Linked DNA regions of Chelativorans sp. AA-79. The protein of the gene in region 2 binds, or shares a complex with, the protein of the main gene of each other region. Links are inferred from orthologs where the notes say so. Each region holds a gene or a part of one and is shown on either strand. Other genes may lie near its edges. The genes, in order: PVE73_RS16160 and dnaG.

Region 1 (6,416 bases), 1.2 Mb from region 2 along the record:
ACACCACCGGGTAGAGGAAATAAGCCGCGATGGCCGCCAGAACCCAGGAGGCGATGGAGAGGATCTCGCGCGAGAAGCCGCGCACCATGGCCAGCATGGCCGATACGAGCGTGAAGCCCACGAGAATGCCGTCAAGCAGCGTGATTGGCATCTGTACCCCAGTTTTTCTTCACGCCAGGATATTCCTATACGCTCCTGTCGCGGCCTTTGGCCATTCCTTTATTCCGGTACCCGCGACCCCGCTATGCGGGCGACGAGATCCGCCAGTCCCTCGGGCCTGAACGCATCGGCGGCGATGCCGGCACCCAGATCCTCGTTGGCCGGCGGCATGACGGCCCGTGCGAAGCCCAACTTCTCGGCTTCCTTCAGCCGGCTTGCCGCATGCGCAACCGGGCGGACCGCGCCCGAGAGGCTGATTTCGCCGAAATAGACGCAATCGGGGGGCAGGGCAAGCCCGGTGAGGGAGGACACCAGCGCAGCCGCCACGGCAAGGTCGGCCGCAGGCTCGGAGATGCGGTAGCCGCCGGCGACGTTGAGATACACATCGTTTGTGGAAAAGCGCACGCCGCAATGGGCTTCGAGCACGGCAAGCACCATGGAGAGCCGGGCTCCGTCCCACCCGACCACCGCGCGCCGCGGGGTGCCGAGCGAGGAGGACGCGACCAGAGCCTGGATCTCCACGAGGACCGGCCGGGTCCCCTCCATGCCCGCGAAGACCGCGGCGCCGGGCGCCGCAGCGCTTCGCTCGCCGAGGAAAAGCTCGGACGGATTGGACACCTCCCGCAGGCCCCGGTCGCCCATCTCGAACACGCCGATTTCGTCGGTCGGGCCGAAGCGGTTCTTCACCGTCCGCAAGATCCGGTAGTGGTGCCCGCCTTCGCCCTCGAAGTAGAGCACGCCGTCCACCATGTGCTCCACCACGCGCGGCCCGGCGATCTGGCCCTCCTTGGTCACATGGCCGACCAGCACGATGGCCGCGCCCGTGGATTTCGCATAGCGAATCATCGCCTGCGCCGCCGCGCGCACCTGGGTCACGGTGCCCGGTGCGGATTCCACCATATCCGTCCACAGTGTCTGAATGGAATCGAGGATCACGAGGTCGGGCCGCCTGCCGTCCTCGATGGTGGCGAGGATATTCTCCACATTGGTTTCGGCGGCAAGCTCCACCGCGGTCTCCGCCACGCCCAGGCGCTGCGCGCGCAGCCGGATCTGCGCGACGGCTTCCTCGCCCGAGACATAGACGATGCGGTGGCCTCTTGAAGCGAGTGCGGCCGCCGCCTGGGTGAGCAGCGTCGACTTGCCGATGCCGGGGTCCCCTCCGACGAGCAGGGCGGAGCCTCGCACGAAGCCGCCGCCGGTCGCCCGGTCGAGTTCGCCGATGCCGGTGACGATACGCGGCGCATCCTCGATGTCACCCGAAAGGGTGGTGAGGGCCACGGGCCGCCCGGGCCGAGCCTTGCGAAGCGACTGCGGCCCGGCGCCGATGCCGCTCACCGTGCCTTCTTCCACGAGCGTGTTCCACTCGCCGCAGCCGTCGCATTTGCCCGCCCAGCGCGCGTGCACCGTGCCGCAATTCTGGCAGACGAACTGGATGCGGGGCTTGGCCATTCAGCCGATGACCTCTCTGCGAGATGCGCCCGTCTCGCCCCAGAGGGGGGCGTGCGGAGCGCGGCTTACCAGCATGACCGTCACGACTCCCCTCCCACATAGTCCCGATGATACCGCCGCCCGAGCGACGTCAGCAGCTCGTAGGAAACCGTTCCCGCGCCTTCGGCCACTTCGTCGATCGGCATGTTCGGCCCGAAGAGCTCGATGTGGTCGCCCACGGTCACCGCATCGGGGCCGAGTTCGGTCACGTCGAAGAGCGTGAGATCCATCGTCACGCGGCCGAGCACGGGAACCCTCTGCCCGTGGATGAAGCCCTTGGCTGCCGTCTGCCTGAGCGGAACGCCTGCGCCGGAGGCGGCACGGTGATAGCCGTCCGCATAGCCGGTGGAACAGACGGCGATGATGCTGTCCCGCTGGAGCGGCGTGGCGCCATAGCTTGCCGTTTCCCCGGCCATCGCCCGGCGCACCTGCACCACGCGCGTCTCGGCCGTCGCTACCACGCGCATCGGATTTGCAGCGCCGGTCACGGGCGTCCCGCCATAGAGCGCGATGCCCGGTCGGGTGACGTCGCAGAGGAAATCGCCGCCGAGAAAAATGCCGGCCGAGTTGCAGAGACTTGATTCGCTTTGTGGGAAAAGTGCCCTAACCGACTGAAATGATTCCAGTTGCCGGCGGTTCAGCGGGTGCCCGGGCGTGTCCGCGCAGGCAAGGTGGCTCATGACCAGGATGGGGGTGAGCGCGCCGGTGAGCGCGTTCTCCTCCGCAAGCGCCCGCGCCCTTTCCGGCGTCAGGCCGAGCCGGTTCATGCCCGTATCCACATGGACGGCGCACGGGCGGGGACGCTCGTCGTCCCAGCCATGGGCCTCCCAGAGCGAGAGATCGCTCTGGGAGTTGAGGACCGGGATCAGTCGCGCCTCGCGATAGGCAGCTGCCGCCTCCACCGCGAAGAGGCCGGCAAGCACGAAGATCTCCGCTTCGGCCAGCACCGCGCGTAGCGCCACGCCCTCATGCGGCAGCGCCACGAAGAAGCGCCGGCACCCCGCCGCCCAGAGGGCCCACGCCGCCGGGGCGAGTCCGAGGCCGTAGGCATCGGCCTTCAGCACGGCGGATGCCTCAGCCGGCGCGGAGCGCTGCGCGAGCAGCCGATAGTTCGCCGTAAGCGCATCGAGATCGATCGTCAGCCGACCGCCCGCCAGATGGGGCGGGGGACCGCTGTCGGTTCTGGGCGGGGGATATGCCACGCTACTCGAAACGCTCCGGCAGGTGCGAATCCTCCGCCAGATCGAAGAAGCGAGTGAACTCGCCCTGGAAGCCGAGGGCCACGGTGCCCGTGGGGCCGTGGCGCTGCTTGGCGATGATGACCTCGGCCTTGCCGCGCGCCTCGTTCATCTCCGTCTCCCACTTCAGATATTCCTCGGTGCCCGGCTTCGGTTCGCGGTTCTTGAGATAATATTCCTCGCGGTAGACGAAGAGAACCACGTCGGCGTCTTGCTCGATCGAGCCCGATTCGCGCAGGTCCGACAGTTGCGGGCGTTTGTCGTCGCGGTTTTCCACCTGGCGCGAGAGCTGCGAGAGCGCAATGATCGGCGTGCCGAGTTCCTTGGCGAGCGCCTTGAGGCCGGTGGTGATCTCGGTGATCTCCTGCACGCGGTTCTGCTGCGATTTGGCCGAGGAGCCCTGCATGAGCTGCACATAGTCGATGACGATAACGTCGAGGCCGCGCTGGCGTTTCAGGCGCCTGGCGCGCGCGGCGAGCTGGGCGATGGAGATGCCGCCCGTCTGGTCGATGAAGAGCGGGATCTTCTGCATCATCTGCGCGCAGCCGACCAGCTTCTCGAACTCGGCCTCGGTGATCTCGCCGCGGCGGATCTTGGAGGAGGGGATTTCGGTCTGCTCGGAGATGATACGCGTGGCGAGCTGCTCGGACGACATTTCGAGCGAGAAGAAGCCCACAACGCCGCCATTGGCCGCCTTGAAGGAGCCGTCTGCCTGCTGGGCAGGTTCGTAGGCCGCGGCGATGTTGAAGGCGATATTGGTGGCGAGCGAGGTCTTGCCCATGCCGGGACGACCGGCGAGGATGATGAGATCCGACGGCTGCAGGCCGCCCATGCGCCGGTCCAGGTCGCGCAGGCCCGCGGAGATGCCGGAGAGACCGCCGTCGCGCATGAAGGCGGCGTTGGCCATGTCGATGGCCGTCTTGGTGGCATCGCCGAAGCTCTCGAAGCCGCCATCATAGCGGCCGGTCTCCGCCAGCTCGAAGAGGCGCCGCTCCGCATCCTCGATCTGCGCCTGGGGTGCCATGTCGACCGGTGCGTCATAGGCGATGTTGACCATGTCCTCGCCGACCGTGATCAGCGCGCGGCGGACGGCGAGGTCGTAGATCGCGCGGCCGTAATCGGCGGCGTTGATGATGGTGACGGCTTCCGCCGCGAGCCGCGCCAGATACTGCGCCACCGTGAGCTCGCCCACCTTCTCCTCTGCCGGCAGGAAGGTCTTGATCGTGATCGGGCTCGCGATCTTGCCCATACGGATGAACTCGGCGGCCACCTCGTAGATCCTGCGGTGGAGCGGTTCGTAGAAGTGATTCGGCTTCAGGAAATCGGAGACGCGGTAGAAGGCGTCGTTGTTGACCAGGATCGCTCCCAGCAGGGCCTGCTCGGCCTCGATATTGTTTGGAGCTTCCCGATAAAGCGGCGTCTCCGGCGAGTTCAGCTTGCGGACTGCGTCGGCCATCTGGTTCCCATGTCAGTTGATGGCGCCCGGAACCAGCAGACATGATCCGGCGCCCCCCAGCCCGGTCCTAAACCCTCGGCGCCCGTCTTGTAAGCCAGCTTCATCACGATCGGGCCAAAGCGCACGATATCCACATCCAATGCAATCGACACCGCGAAAAGGGCTTTCCGGCCCCTTTCGCGGTTGACAGCGAATCACGATCCCGGTGGATTATATTCCTACTCCGCCGCGTCGGGAAAGGCAGTTCCGCCGCCGGGCGCGCCGATCCGTCTTTCGACCTCGCCGATATAGTCGCGCGTCACCGGCAGCGCATCGCGGCGCTTGGTGATCTGGATCTGGAAATTGACCATGTCCTGCCAGCGGAACGAGGCTTCGGACCCTGCGAGGTAGAACTCCCACATGCGCGCGAATCGCTCGTCATAGATCGCGACCGCCTTGTCGCGGTTGGCCATGAAGCGCTCGCGCCAGGCCTTCAGCGTCTCGGCATAGTGCAGTCTGAGGATCTCGATATCGGTGATGATGAGACCGGCCTTCTCGACGGCAGGCACGATCTCCGACAGAGCGGGGATGTAGCCGCCCGGGAAAATGTATTTGCGGATAAAGGCGTTGGTGACCGACGGGCCGGAGGTGCGGCCGATCGTATGGAGCAGCATCACGCCATTGTCGTCGAGAAGCTGGGCGCACTTGTTGAAGAAGGTGCGGTAGTGATTGATGCCCACATGCTCGAACATACCGACGGAGACGATGCGGTCGAAGGGGCCCTTGAGCGCCCGGTAGTCGACGATCTCGAAGCGCGCCCTGTCGGAAAGCCCCGTCTCCTTCGCGCGCCGTTGGGACACCGCATGCTGCTCTTCCGACAATGTCACGCCGAGCACATTGGTATCGAACTGGCGGGCGATGTCGAGACCGAGGCCGCCCCAGCCGGAGCCTATGTCGAGCACCTTCTGGCCGGGCTTCAATGCGAGCTTGGCCATGATGTGGCGCTTCTTGAGCTTCTGAGCCTCCTCCAGAGAAATATCCGGATCGGGGTAATAGGCGCAGGAATACTGCATGTCCTCGTCGAGGAAGAGCTTGTACATCTCGCCCGAGAGGTCGTAGTGGCGCGCCACGTTGCGCTTGGAGCGTCCGGCCGGGTTGAACTGGTGCAGGCGGCGGAAGAGATAGCGGATCCCTTCGCCGAATTTCATGGCCAGGGCTTCCGTGCCGCCGCGCTCGAAATTCTCATAGGTGACCTTCATCAGGGCCAGTGGATCCCCCTCGATGAAGTCCATCTCGCCGTCCATGTAGGCCTCCGGCGCTGCCAGCATCGGGTCGAGCGCGATGGCCCGCTCGGTGCGCCGGGAATGGATGACCACGTGAACGGGTTCGCCTGAGCCGTCTCCGAAGCGGTGCACCTCGCCGTCAGCGTCGGTTATGGCGAGCGACCCGATCCGTATCAGGCGGGATACAAATTTCTGAAGCAGAGGATTCATCGTAGCCTCCGTCTTGGGAGACGCGATTATGTAACAGATAGTTCGCCGTTGAAAAGACTTGGGCTTTTTCGAGGCAACGTCCTGCGGAAAGTCTGCTGACAACCCGCAGGGCATTGAAAGAAAAGGTAATTTCGAGAAGGGCTGCGGACCGCGCGTAGCGTGCCGGCTTGGTTCAAAAATTCTTAAACATTGGCTCAGCCGTGAAGCGGCAGCCGACGAAAAAAGGCCGGGCATCGCTGCCCGGCCTCGCGGAATTGATGTCGGAGCGACCTCAGGCGTTCTCTTCGCCGTCCTGGGCCTCGGCCTTGACTTCGGCCTCTTCCTCCTCCGGCTCCGCGTCGGGATCGAAGAAGGCATCCGGACGGGCACTCTCGTTGACGTCCTCGCCATAGATCGCCTCGGCCGAATCGAGCGTCTCGCCGCGGGCCTGGCGTTCGGCCTCCTCGGTCGAGCGGGCGATGTTCAGCGTGACGGTGACCGTAACTTCCGGATGCAGCGCGATCGCCACATTGGTGATGCCGATGGCCTTGATGGGGTGGTTGAGGTCGACCTGGTTGCGGTTGATCTTGAAGCCTTCCTCCGCCAGGACCTCGGCGATGTCGC
Region 2 (6,518 bases):
GAAGGTGAGCATCAGCACCTATGGAGGGCGGGGACCTTCCTATGGCTGCGACATGGATCCCATCACGCCGCTTTCCAACGACTATGCCGATCTGAAGAGCAGGGTGAACGCGCTCGGGGCCAATGGGAACACCAACATCATGGAGGGCGTGGCCTGGGGCATGCGCGTTCTCTCGCCACAGGAGCCATTCGCTCAAGGCAAGGACTATGCCTCGGACGTGGAGAAGATCATCATCGTGCTCACCGACGGCTCGAACACCTTCGGCGTGCAGAGCAGCCGAAACGATTTCCGCTCCGCCTACAGCAGCTTCGGCTATCTGATCAGCGACCGGCTCACGACGTACCGCAGCAACAGCGCGGTGACGGAGGAGATGAACAAAAAGACGCTCGATGTGTGCGAAAACGCCAAGCGGGAGGACAATGGCGACCCGGACGACGACGTCACCATCTACACGATCCGGCTGGAGGAGCCGGACGTGAAGACCGGCATGATGCTGAAGGATTGTGCGAGCGGACCGGGGCAGTTCTTCGATTCGCCCTCGCGCACGGAACTGACCAAGATCTTCGAGCAGATCCGCGACGGGATCACGAAGCTCAGGCTGTCGTTCTAACTCAGGTGAGTGGTGGGTGGGATGCCCTCTCTCTTGCGATTTCTGACACTTAGCCTCCGCTTTGCTCCAGCTAAGATGTTGAAATCGCTTTCTCCCCCGCCAGGGGGAGATATCGCCGGAACCAGCCTTACCGGGGGAGAAAGCAAATTCTTGGGCTTGGGCAACGCCCAAGTCCTTAGAATTTGCAAGAGAGGGGGCAATGTCCCCAATCATCCGAGTCGAACAGCCCGGGGGACCCGGCCGTCGAACCCCACACTCAGCGTTCGGCCAGCGCCGGTTCGCCCTTCTTCTCGCGGATCAGATTGGCGAAGCGGCGGAAAAGATAGTGCGAATCCTGCGGGCCGGGGGAAGCTTCCGGGTGGTGCTGCACCGAGAAGACGGGCCGGCCGACGAGGCTGATGCCGCAATTGGAGCCGTCGAAGAGGGAGACGTGGGTCTCCTCGACGCCGTCGGGCAGGCTGTCGCTGTCGACGGCGAACCCATGGTTCATGGAGACGATCTCGACCTTGCCGGTGGTGAAATCCTTGACCGGGTGGTTGGCGCCATGATGGCCCTGATGCATCTTCACGGTCCTGGCGCCGAGGGCCAGCGCCAGCATCTGGTGACCGAGGCAGATGCCGAAGATCGGGATGTCCGTCTTGAGCAGTTCGCGGATCATCGGCACGGCATATTCGCCTGTCGCCGCGGGATCGCCCGGGCCGTTGGAGAGGAAGACGCCGTCGGGCCGCATGGCCAGGATGTCCTCGGCCGCGGCCGTCGCGGGCACTACGGTGACTTTGGCGCCGAGGCTTGCGAGCATGCGCAGGATGTTGCGCTTCACGCCGTAATCGACGGTGACGATGTGGAGCGGGGCTTCGCCGGCTTCCCCGTAGCCCTCGTTCCAGATCCAGGGCGTCTCCGTCCAGGTGGAGGATTGGCCGGACGTGACCGCCTTGGCAAGGTCGAGTCCGACGAGGCCGCTCCAGTCGCGCGCCTCCTCCTTCAGCCTATCGAGATCGAAGCGGCCGTCCGGTGCATGCGCGATGACGGCGTTGGCGGCGCCCTTGTCGCGCAGGAGCGCGGTGAGCGCGCGCGTGTCCACGCCCGAAAGCGCCACGATGCCGCGGCGCTTGAGCCACTGGTCGAGATGTTCGCCTGCGCGGTAGTTGGACGGATCGGTGATGTCGGCCTTGAAGATGGCCCCGACCGCACCCGCGCGCGCCGCGGGGTTGAGGTCTTCGATGTCCTCGCCATTGGCGCCGACATTGCCGATATGCGGGAAGGTGAAGGTGACGATCTGCCCGGCATAGGAGGGATCGGTGAGGATCTCCTGATAGCCGGTCAGCGCCGTGTTGAAGCACACCTCGCCAACCGCCGATCCGGTGGCGCCAAGGCCGCGGCCCTCGATCACCGTGCCGTCGGCCAGAACCAGAACTGCCGTCGGCCTGACTTCACTCCAGGGCGCGGTCGATGCCATGTCGCTCTCCTCATACTCTCGCCGGGACTTGAAAAATGGTCCGCGCTGGGCCATATCGCGCAACGAATTGCCGGCTGCGACGGCCATGCCGCAACCTTCGTCCGCGCGCCACATTTAATGTCGATGCAAGGCGCGGACAATAGAGAATGGCCGGGATGCGGTCAATTGCCCATCCGACAAACCATGGCGATTGTTTATCGCAATTCTTCCAGCGACTTAGCTGGGAAGAAAGGGTTTGCTTCGCGAATGTGCCGGCGCTATGGTCGCGGACGCGACGGGAGATAATCGCCATGCGCGAGAAAATCGCACAGGCTCTGAAAGACGCAGTAAAACAACAGGATAAGCGGCGAATCTCAACGCTGCGGCTGATCCAGACAGCCCTCAAGGACCGCGATGTGGCCAATCGCGCCGCCGGCAAGGATCCGGTGAGCGACGACGAGATTCTGGAGATCCTGCTGCGCATGATGAAGCAGCGGAAAGAATCGGCCCGCAGCTTCGAGGAAGGCAACAGGCTGGAGCTTGCCGAGCAGGAGCGCCAGGAGATCGGGATCATCGCCGAATTCCTGCCGAAGCCCCTCGGCGAGGACGACATGAAGAAGGTCTGCGCCCAGGTGGTGCAGGAAGTCGGTGCCGGCGGTTTGCGCGACATGCGCCGCTGTATGAACGAGCTGCAGAAGAAATTCCCCGGTCAGGTGGACTTCGGCAAGGCCAGCGGCATCGTCAAGGGCATGCTGCAGTAGAAGCTCCGCCCCGCGTAGCCGGCCCGATTCGCCCAGCCACCGCTGCGGAACCTGTTCGTCCGCCGCGGTTCGGGGCTTCCTCCGCGGGGTTCGGGTATGTCATGCTCGATGCCCGGTGAGCGCCGGTTTCTGGCCGGGCGCGTGAATTGGTGCAACAGCATCGCGTCAATCGCAAGGGCGAGCGCTGGACATGTCTCTTCCGCCGGCTGAAACCAGGGAAATCCCGATCGACGTTTCGCTCGTGCGCAGGCTGGTGGCCGCGCAGTTCCCGCATTGGGCCGACCTTTCCATTTGGCCGGTCGAGCATGGCGGCTGGGACAACCGCACCTTCCACCTGGGCCGTGAGATGACGGTGCGGCTGCCAAGTGCTGCCTGCTATGTGGAGCAGGTGGAGAAGGAGCAGCACTGGCTGCCGAAGCTTGCATCCCACCTGCCTCTTTCCATCCCCGAGCCGTTGGCCCGCGGCGTGCCGGGCGAGGGATTCCCCTGGCCATGGTCCGTCTATCGCTGGATCGAGGGGGAGCCGGCCAGAAGGGAGCGAATCGGTGATCTGAAGGCGTTCGCGGCGGCGCTTGCGGCGTTTCTGAACGCGCTGCGACGGATCGACGCCGTCGGCGGGCCGCTGCCGGGGCCGCACAATTTCTTTCGCGGCGCGTCGCCCGAGGTCTATGACGCGGAGACGCGGCGGGCGCTCCACCTTCTCGACGGACGGATCGACACGGCCGCTGCGGCGGATGTGTGGAAGGCCTCGCTCGCATCCCGATGGGACCGGGCTCCGGTCTGGTTCCATGGCGATATCGCCTGGGGCAACCTGCTCGTGAGGGACGGGCGGCTTTCCGCCGTGATCGATTTCGGCACGTCCGGCGTGGGCGATCCCGCCTGCGACCTGACGATCGCCTGGACGCTTTTCGAGGGGGAGAGCAGGGCGGTCTTCCGCGACGCGCTCGGGCTCGACGAGGACACCTGGGCGCGGGGAAGGGGCTGGGCGCTGTGGAAGGCGCTGATCCTGGCCGCCGGCATGGCGGGAGCCGGTCATCCCGAGATCGAGAAATCGTGGAAGGTCATCGACGAGGTGCTCGCCGATCACGCGGAGAACGCGAGCGGGCTCGCACTGTGAATAGCGGGCATCCGGCAAAGACGGGGTGCGACAGGAGAGCAGGTTGGCTATAGGATCAGCACAATAGAGTGCCGCATTTGGCGGGTGCCACGTGCTTCCACTTGGCTGCAATATGCTCTAGAGCCGGACCAGATGCGCTTTTCCAACAGTTTCCTCGACGAGATCCGGGACCGCGTGCCCATCAGCCAGGTGGTGGGCACGCGCGTCACCTTCGACAAGCGCAAGAGCAATCCGGGCCGCGGGGACTTCTGGGCCTGCTGTCCCTTTCACGGCGAGAAGACGCCGAGCTTCCACTGCGAGGACCGCAAGGGGCGATATCACTGCTTCGGCTGCGGGGTATCGGGCGATCACTTCCGGTTCCTCTCGGAACTGGACGGGATCAGCTTTCCCGAGGCCGTGGAGCGGGTGGCGGAGATGGCGGGCGTGCCGATGCCCGCGCGCGACCCCGAGGCGGAGAAGAAGGACAAGGAGCGCGCCAGCCTCACCGATGTCATGGAGATGGCGGCGCAGTTCTTCCAAGACTGCCTGCAGGGGCCCAAGGGCGCCGAGGCGCGGGCCTATCTGCGCGGTCGCGGCATCGCCTCGGTGACGCAGCAGACGTTCCGCCTCGGCTTTTCGCCGGACAGCCGCAACGCGCTCAAGGAATTCCTGGCGGGGAGGGGCGTCGCGAAGGAGCAGATGGAGGCGTGCGGGCTCGTGGTCGTCGGGCCGGATATCCCCGTCTCCTACGATCGGTTCCGCGGCCGCGTGATGTTCCCCATCGAGGATACGCGGGGACGCGTGATCGCGTTCGGCGGGCGGGCTCTTTCCTCCGACGTGCCCGCGAAATACCTCAATTCGCCCGACACGGAGCTCTTCCACAAAGGCAATGTGCTCTACAATCACGCGCGGGCGCGCCGGGCGGCCAAGGACGGGCCGGTGATCGCGGTCGAAGGCTATATGGACGTGATCGCGCTCGCCCAGGCGGGTGTCGAGAATGTCGTGGCGCCGCTCGGCACCGCACTCACAGAGAACCAGCTCGAACTCCTCTGGCGCATGACGGGCGAGCCGGTGCTGTGCTTCGACGGGGACAATGCGGGCCTGCGCGCGGCCTGGCGGGCGGCTGACCTGGCGCTGCCGCTGGTGCAGCCGGGGCGCTCGCTGCGTTTCGCGCTGCTGCCGCAGGGGAAGGACCCGGACGATCTCGTGCGGGAAGAGGGCAGGGAGGCCGTCGACGCGCTGATGGCGGCGGCGCGGCCGCTCGCCGACCTTCTCTGGATGCGCGAGACCTCGGGCCGCGTGTTCGATACGCCGGAGCGGCGCGCGGAGCTGGAGCAGACCTTCCGCGAGCTTGCAAACCGCATCCGCGACGAGAACGTGCGCCGGCATTATGCGCAGGAGCTGCGCGAGCGGGTGCAGAGCTTCTTCGGCTCGAGCCGGCAGCCGGGCGGCCGGCAGCGCGGCGGCGGTTTTCCGCACAGGGCAGGCGGGGCGCAGGGGCGGCATGGCGCGGCGGCGGGCCGCTTCGCCGTTTCCGAAAGCCTGGCGCGGTCGGCGCTCGTCAAGCGCGCGGCGGGCGTGATGCCGCTGCGCGAGGCGGCGATCATCGTCGCGCTCGTCAACCACCCGGCGCTGATCGACGAGCAGTTCGACCAGATGGACAAGCTGTCGCTCGCCAGCCCCGACCTGAAGAGCCTGCGCGCCGCCCTGCTCGACGCCGTCGCCCATGACGTGGCGCATGAGCGCGAGGCGCTATCGGCCGCGATCGCGGCGGCGGGGCTGGGGGAGGTGCTGGAGCGGGCGCAGGCGCTGGTGCGGCGGGCCAATCTCTGGCCGGCTCTGCCCGAGGCCGCCTTCGAGGACGCGCGCGAGGCGTTTCTTCAGGCGCTCCACTTGCACCGCAGTGCCGGGACCCTACATAGGGAGCTCAAGGCAGCCGAGCAGGCGCTGGCCAACGAGCCGACAGAAGAGAATTATCGCCACCTTGTGGAGATACAGGCGCAACTGCGCAATGTGCAGGCGACGGAGGCGCTCATCGAGGGTTTCGGTATCCTCTCCGGGCGTGCGGGCCGGTCTTGATTTGTCCCCAGGGCGAACTCCGGAAAAGCCGTGATTCGCTTTTTTGGCGCGAATCATGGCAGAGCGGCTTGACCTCGACAGAGTTTAAAGGAATCACGTCGATTCGACCGGGTCCCGCGCATGGATCCGCATGGTGGAAACAAGACACCACATGAAGTGGAAAGGCGGCAAGGCCGCCATAAATGTCAGGGTTAATCGGGCTTTAACACAGGGCGCATAGAGCCTGGGCAGGCGCAAGGCGGCGGAAAGCCGAGCTTGAATGTGGCTGAGCCCACTGCAAGGGCGGTTGGAGAAGGCAGAGCATGGCGACAAAGGAAAAGGAAGAGGTCGAGATCGAACGCGAGGGCACCGACGGTCCTCTGCTCGACCTTTCCGACGACGCAGTCAAGAAAATGATCAAGCTCGCGAAGAAGCGCGGCTATGTGACCATGGACGAGCTGAACGCGGTGCTGCCTTCCGGCGAAGTGAGCTCCGAGCAGATCGAGGACACCATGGCCATGCTCTCCGACATGGGCATCAATGTGGTCGAGGACGACG

The links.
Region 1: the proteins of dnaG (region 2) and PVE73_RS16160 are in contact, whole or in part, in a crystal structure (PDB 2R6A), measured with the Geobacillus stearothermophilus proteins. The link is inferred for Chelativorans sp. AA-79 from one-to-one orthologs. Residues at the interface, in WP_049624496.1 of Geobacillus stearothermophilus: Lys456, Leu457, Leu458, Pro459, Ala460, Asn463, Ala464, Leu467, Leu535, Leu536, Ile537, Ala538, Gln544, Glu545, Asp548, Tyr549, His552; in WP_033016901.1 of Geobacillus stearothermophilus: Ser13, Glu15, Ala16, Gln18, Glu91, Leu92, Asp94, Ala95, Val96, Pro97, Thr98, Ala99, Ala100, Asn101, Tyr104, Tyr105, Ile108.

Annotation. Positions count from the first base shown.
Region 1 is NZ_CP120361.1:3,301,280-3,307,695, reverse strand. Bases 2,097-4,974 are described here. They hold PVE73_RS16160 (replicative DNA helicase), read right to left. Parts: upstream 4,342-4,974; coding sequence 2,851-4,341; downstream 2,097-2,850. Other genes in these bases: PVE73_RS16155 (cyclopropane-fatty-acyl-phospholipid synthase family protein), read right to left, coding at 4,560-4,974; alr (alanine racemase), read right to left, coding at 2,097-2,849. In the rest of the region: PVE73_RS16175 (CvpA family protein), read right to left, coding at 1-151; DNA repair protein RadA, read right to left, coding at 220-1,608; more of alr, read right to left, coding at 1,689-2,096; more of PVE73_RS16155, read right to left, coding at 4,975-5,813; rplI (50S ribosomal protein L9), read right to left, coding at 6,085-6,416. UniProt on the Escherichia coli protein: The main replicative DNA helicase, it participates in initiation and elongation during chromosome replication. Travels ahead of the DNA replisome, separating dsDNA into templates for DNA synthesis.
Region 2 is NZ_CP120361.1:2,058,997-2,065,514, forward strand. The notes cover bases 3,539-6,518. They hold dnaG (DNA primase), read left to right. Parts: upstream 3,539-4,055; coding sequence 4,056-5,981; downstream 5,982-6,518. Other genes in these bases: PVE73_RS09965 (aminoglycoside phosphotransferase family protein), read left to right, coding at 3,539-3,923; rpoD (RNA polymerase sigma factor RpoD), read left to right, coding at 6,284-6,518. Outside these bases: PVE73_RS09950 (VWA domain-containing protein), read left to right, coding at 1-610; carA (glutamine-hydrolyzing carbamoyl-phosphate synthase small subunit), read right to left, coding at 867-2,066; PVE73_RS09960 (GatB/YqeY domain-containing protein), read left to right, coding at 2,357-2,806; more of PVE73_RS09965, read left to right, coding at 2,997-3,538. UniProt on the Escherichia coli protein: RNA polymerase that catalyzes the synthesis of short RNA molecules used as primers for DNA polymerase during DNA replication.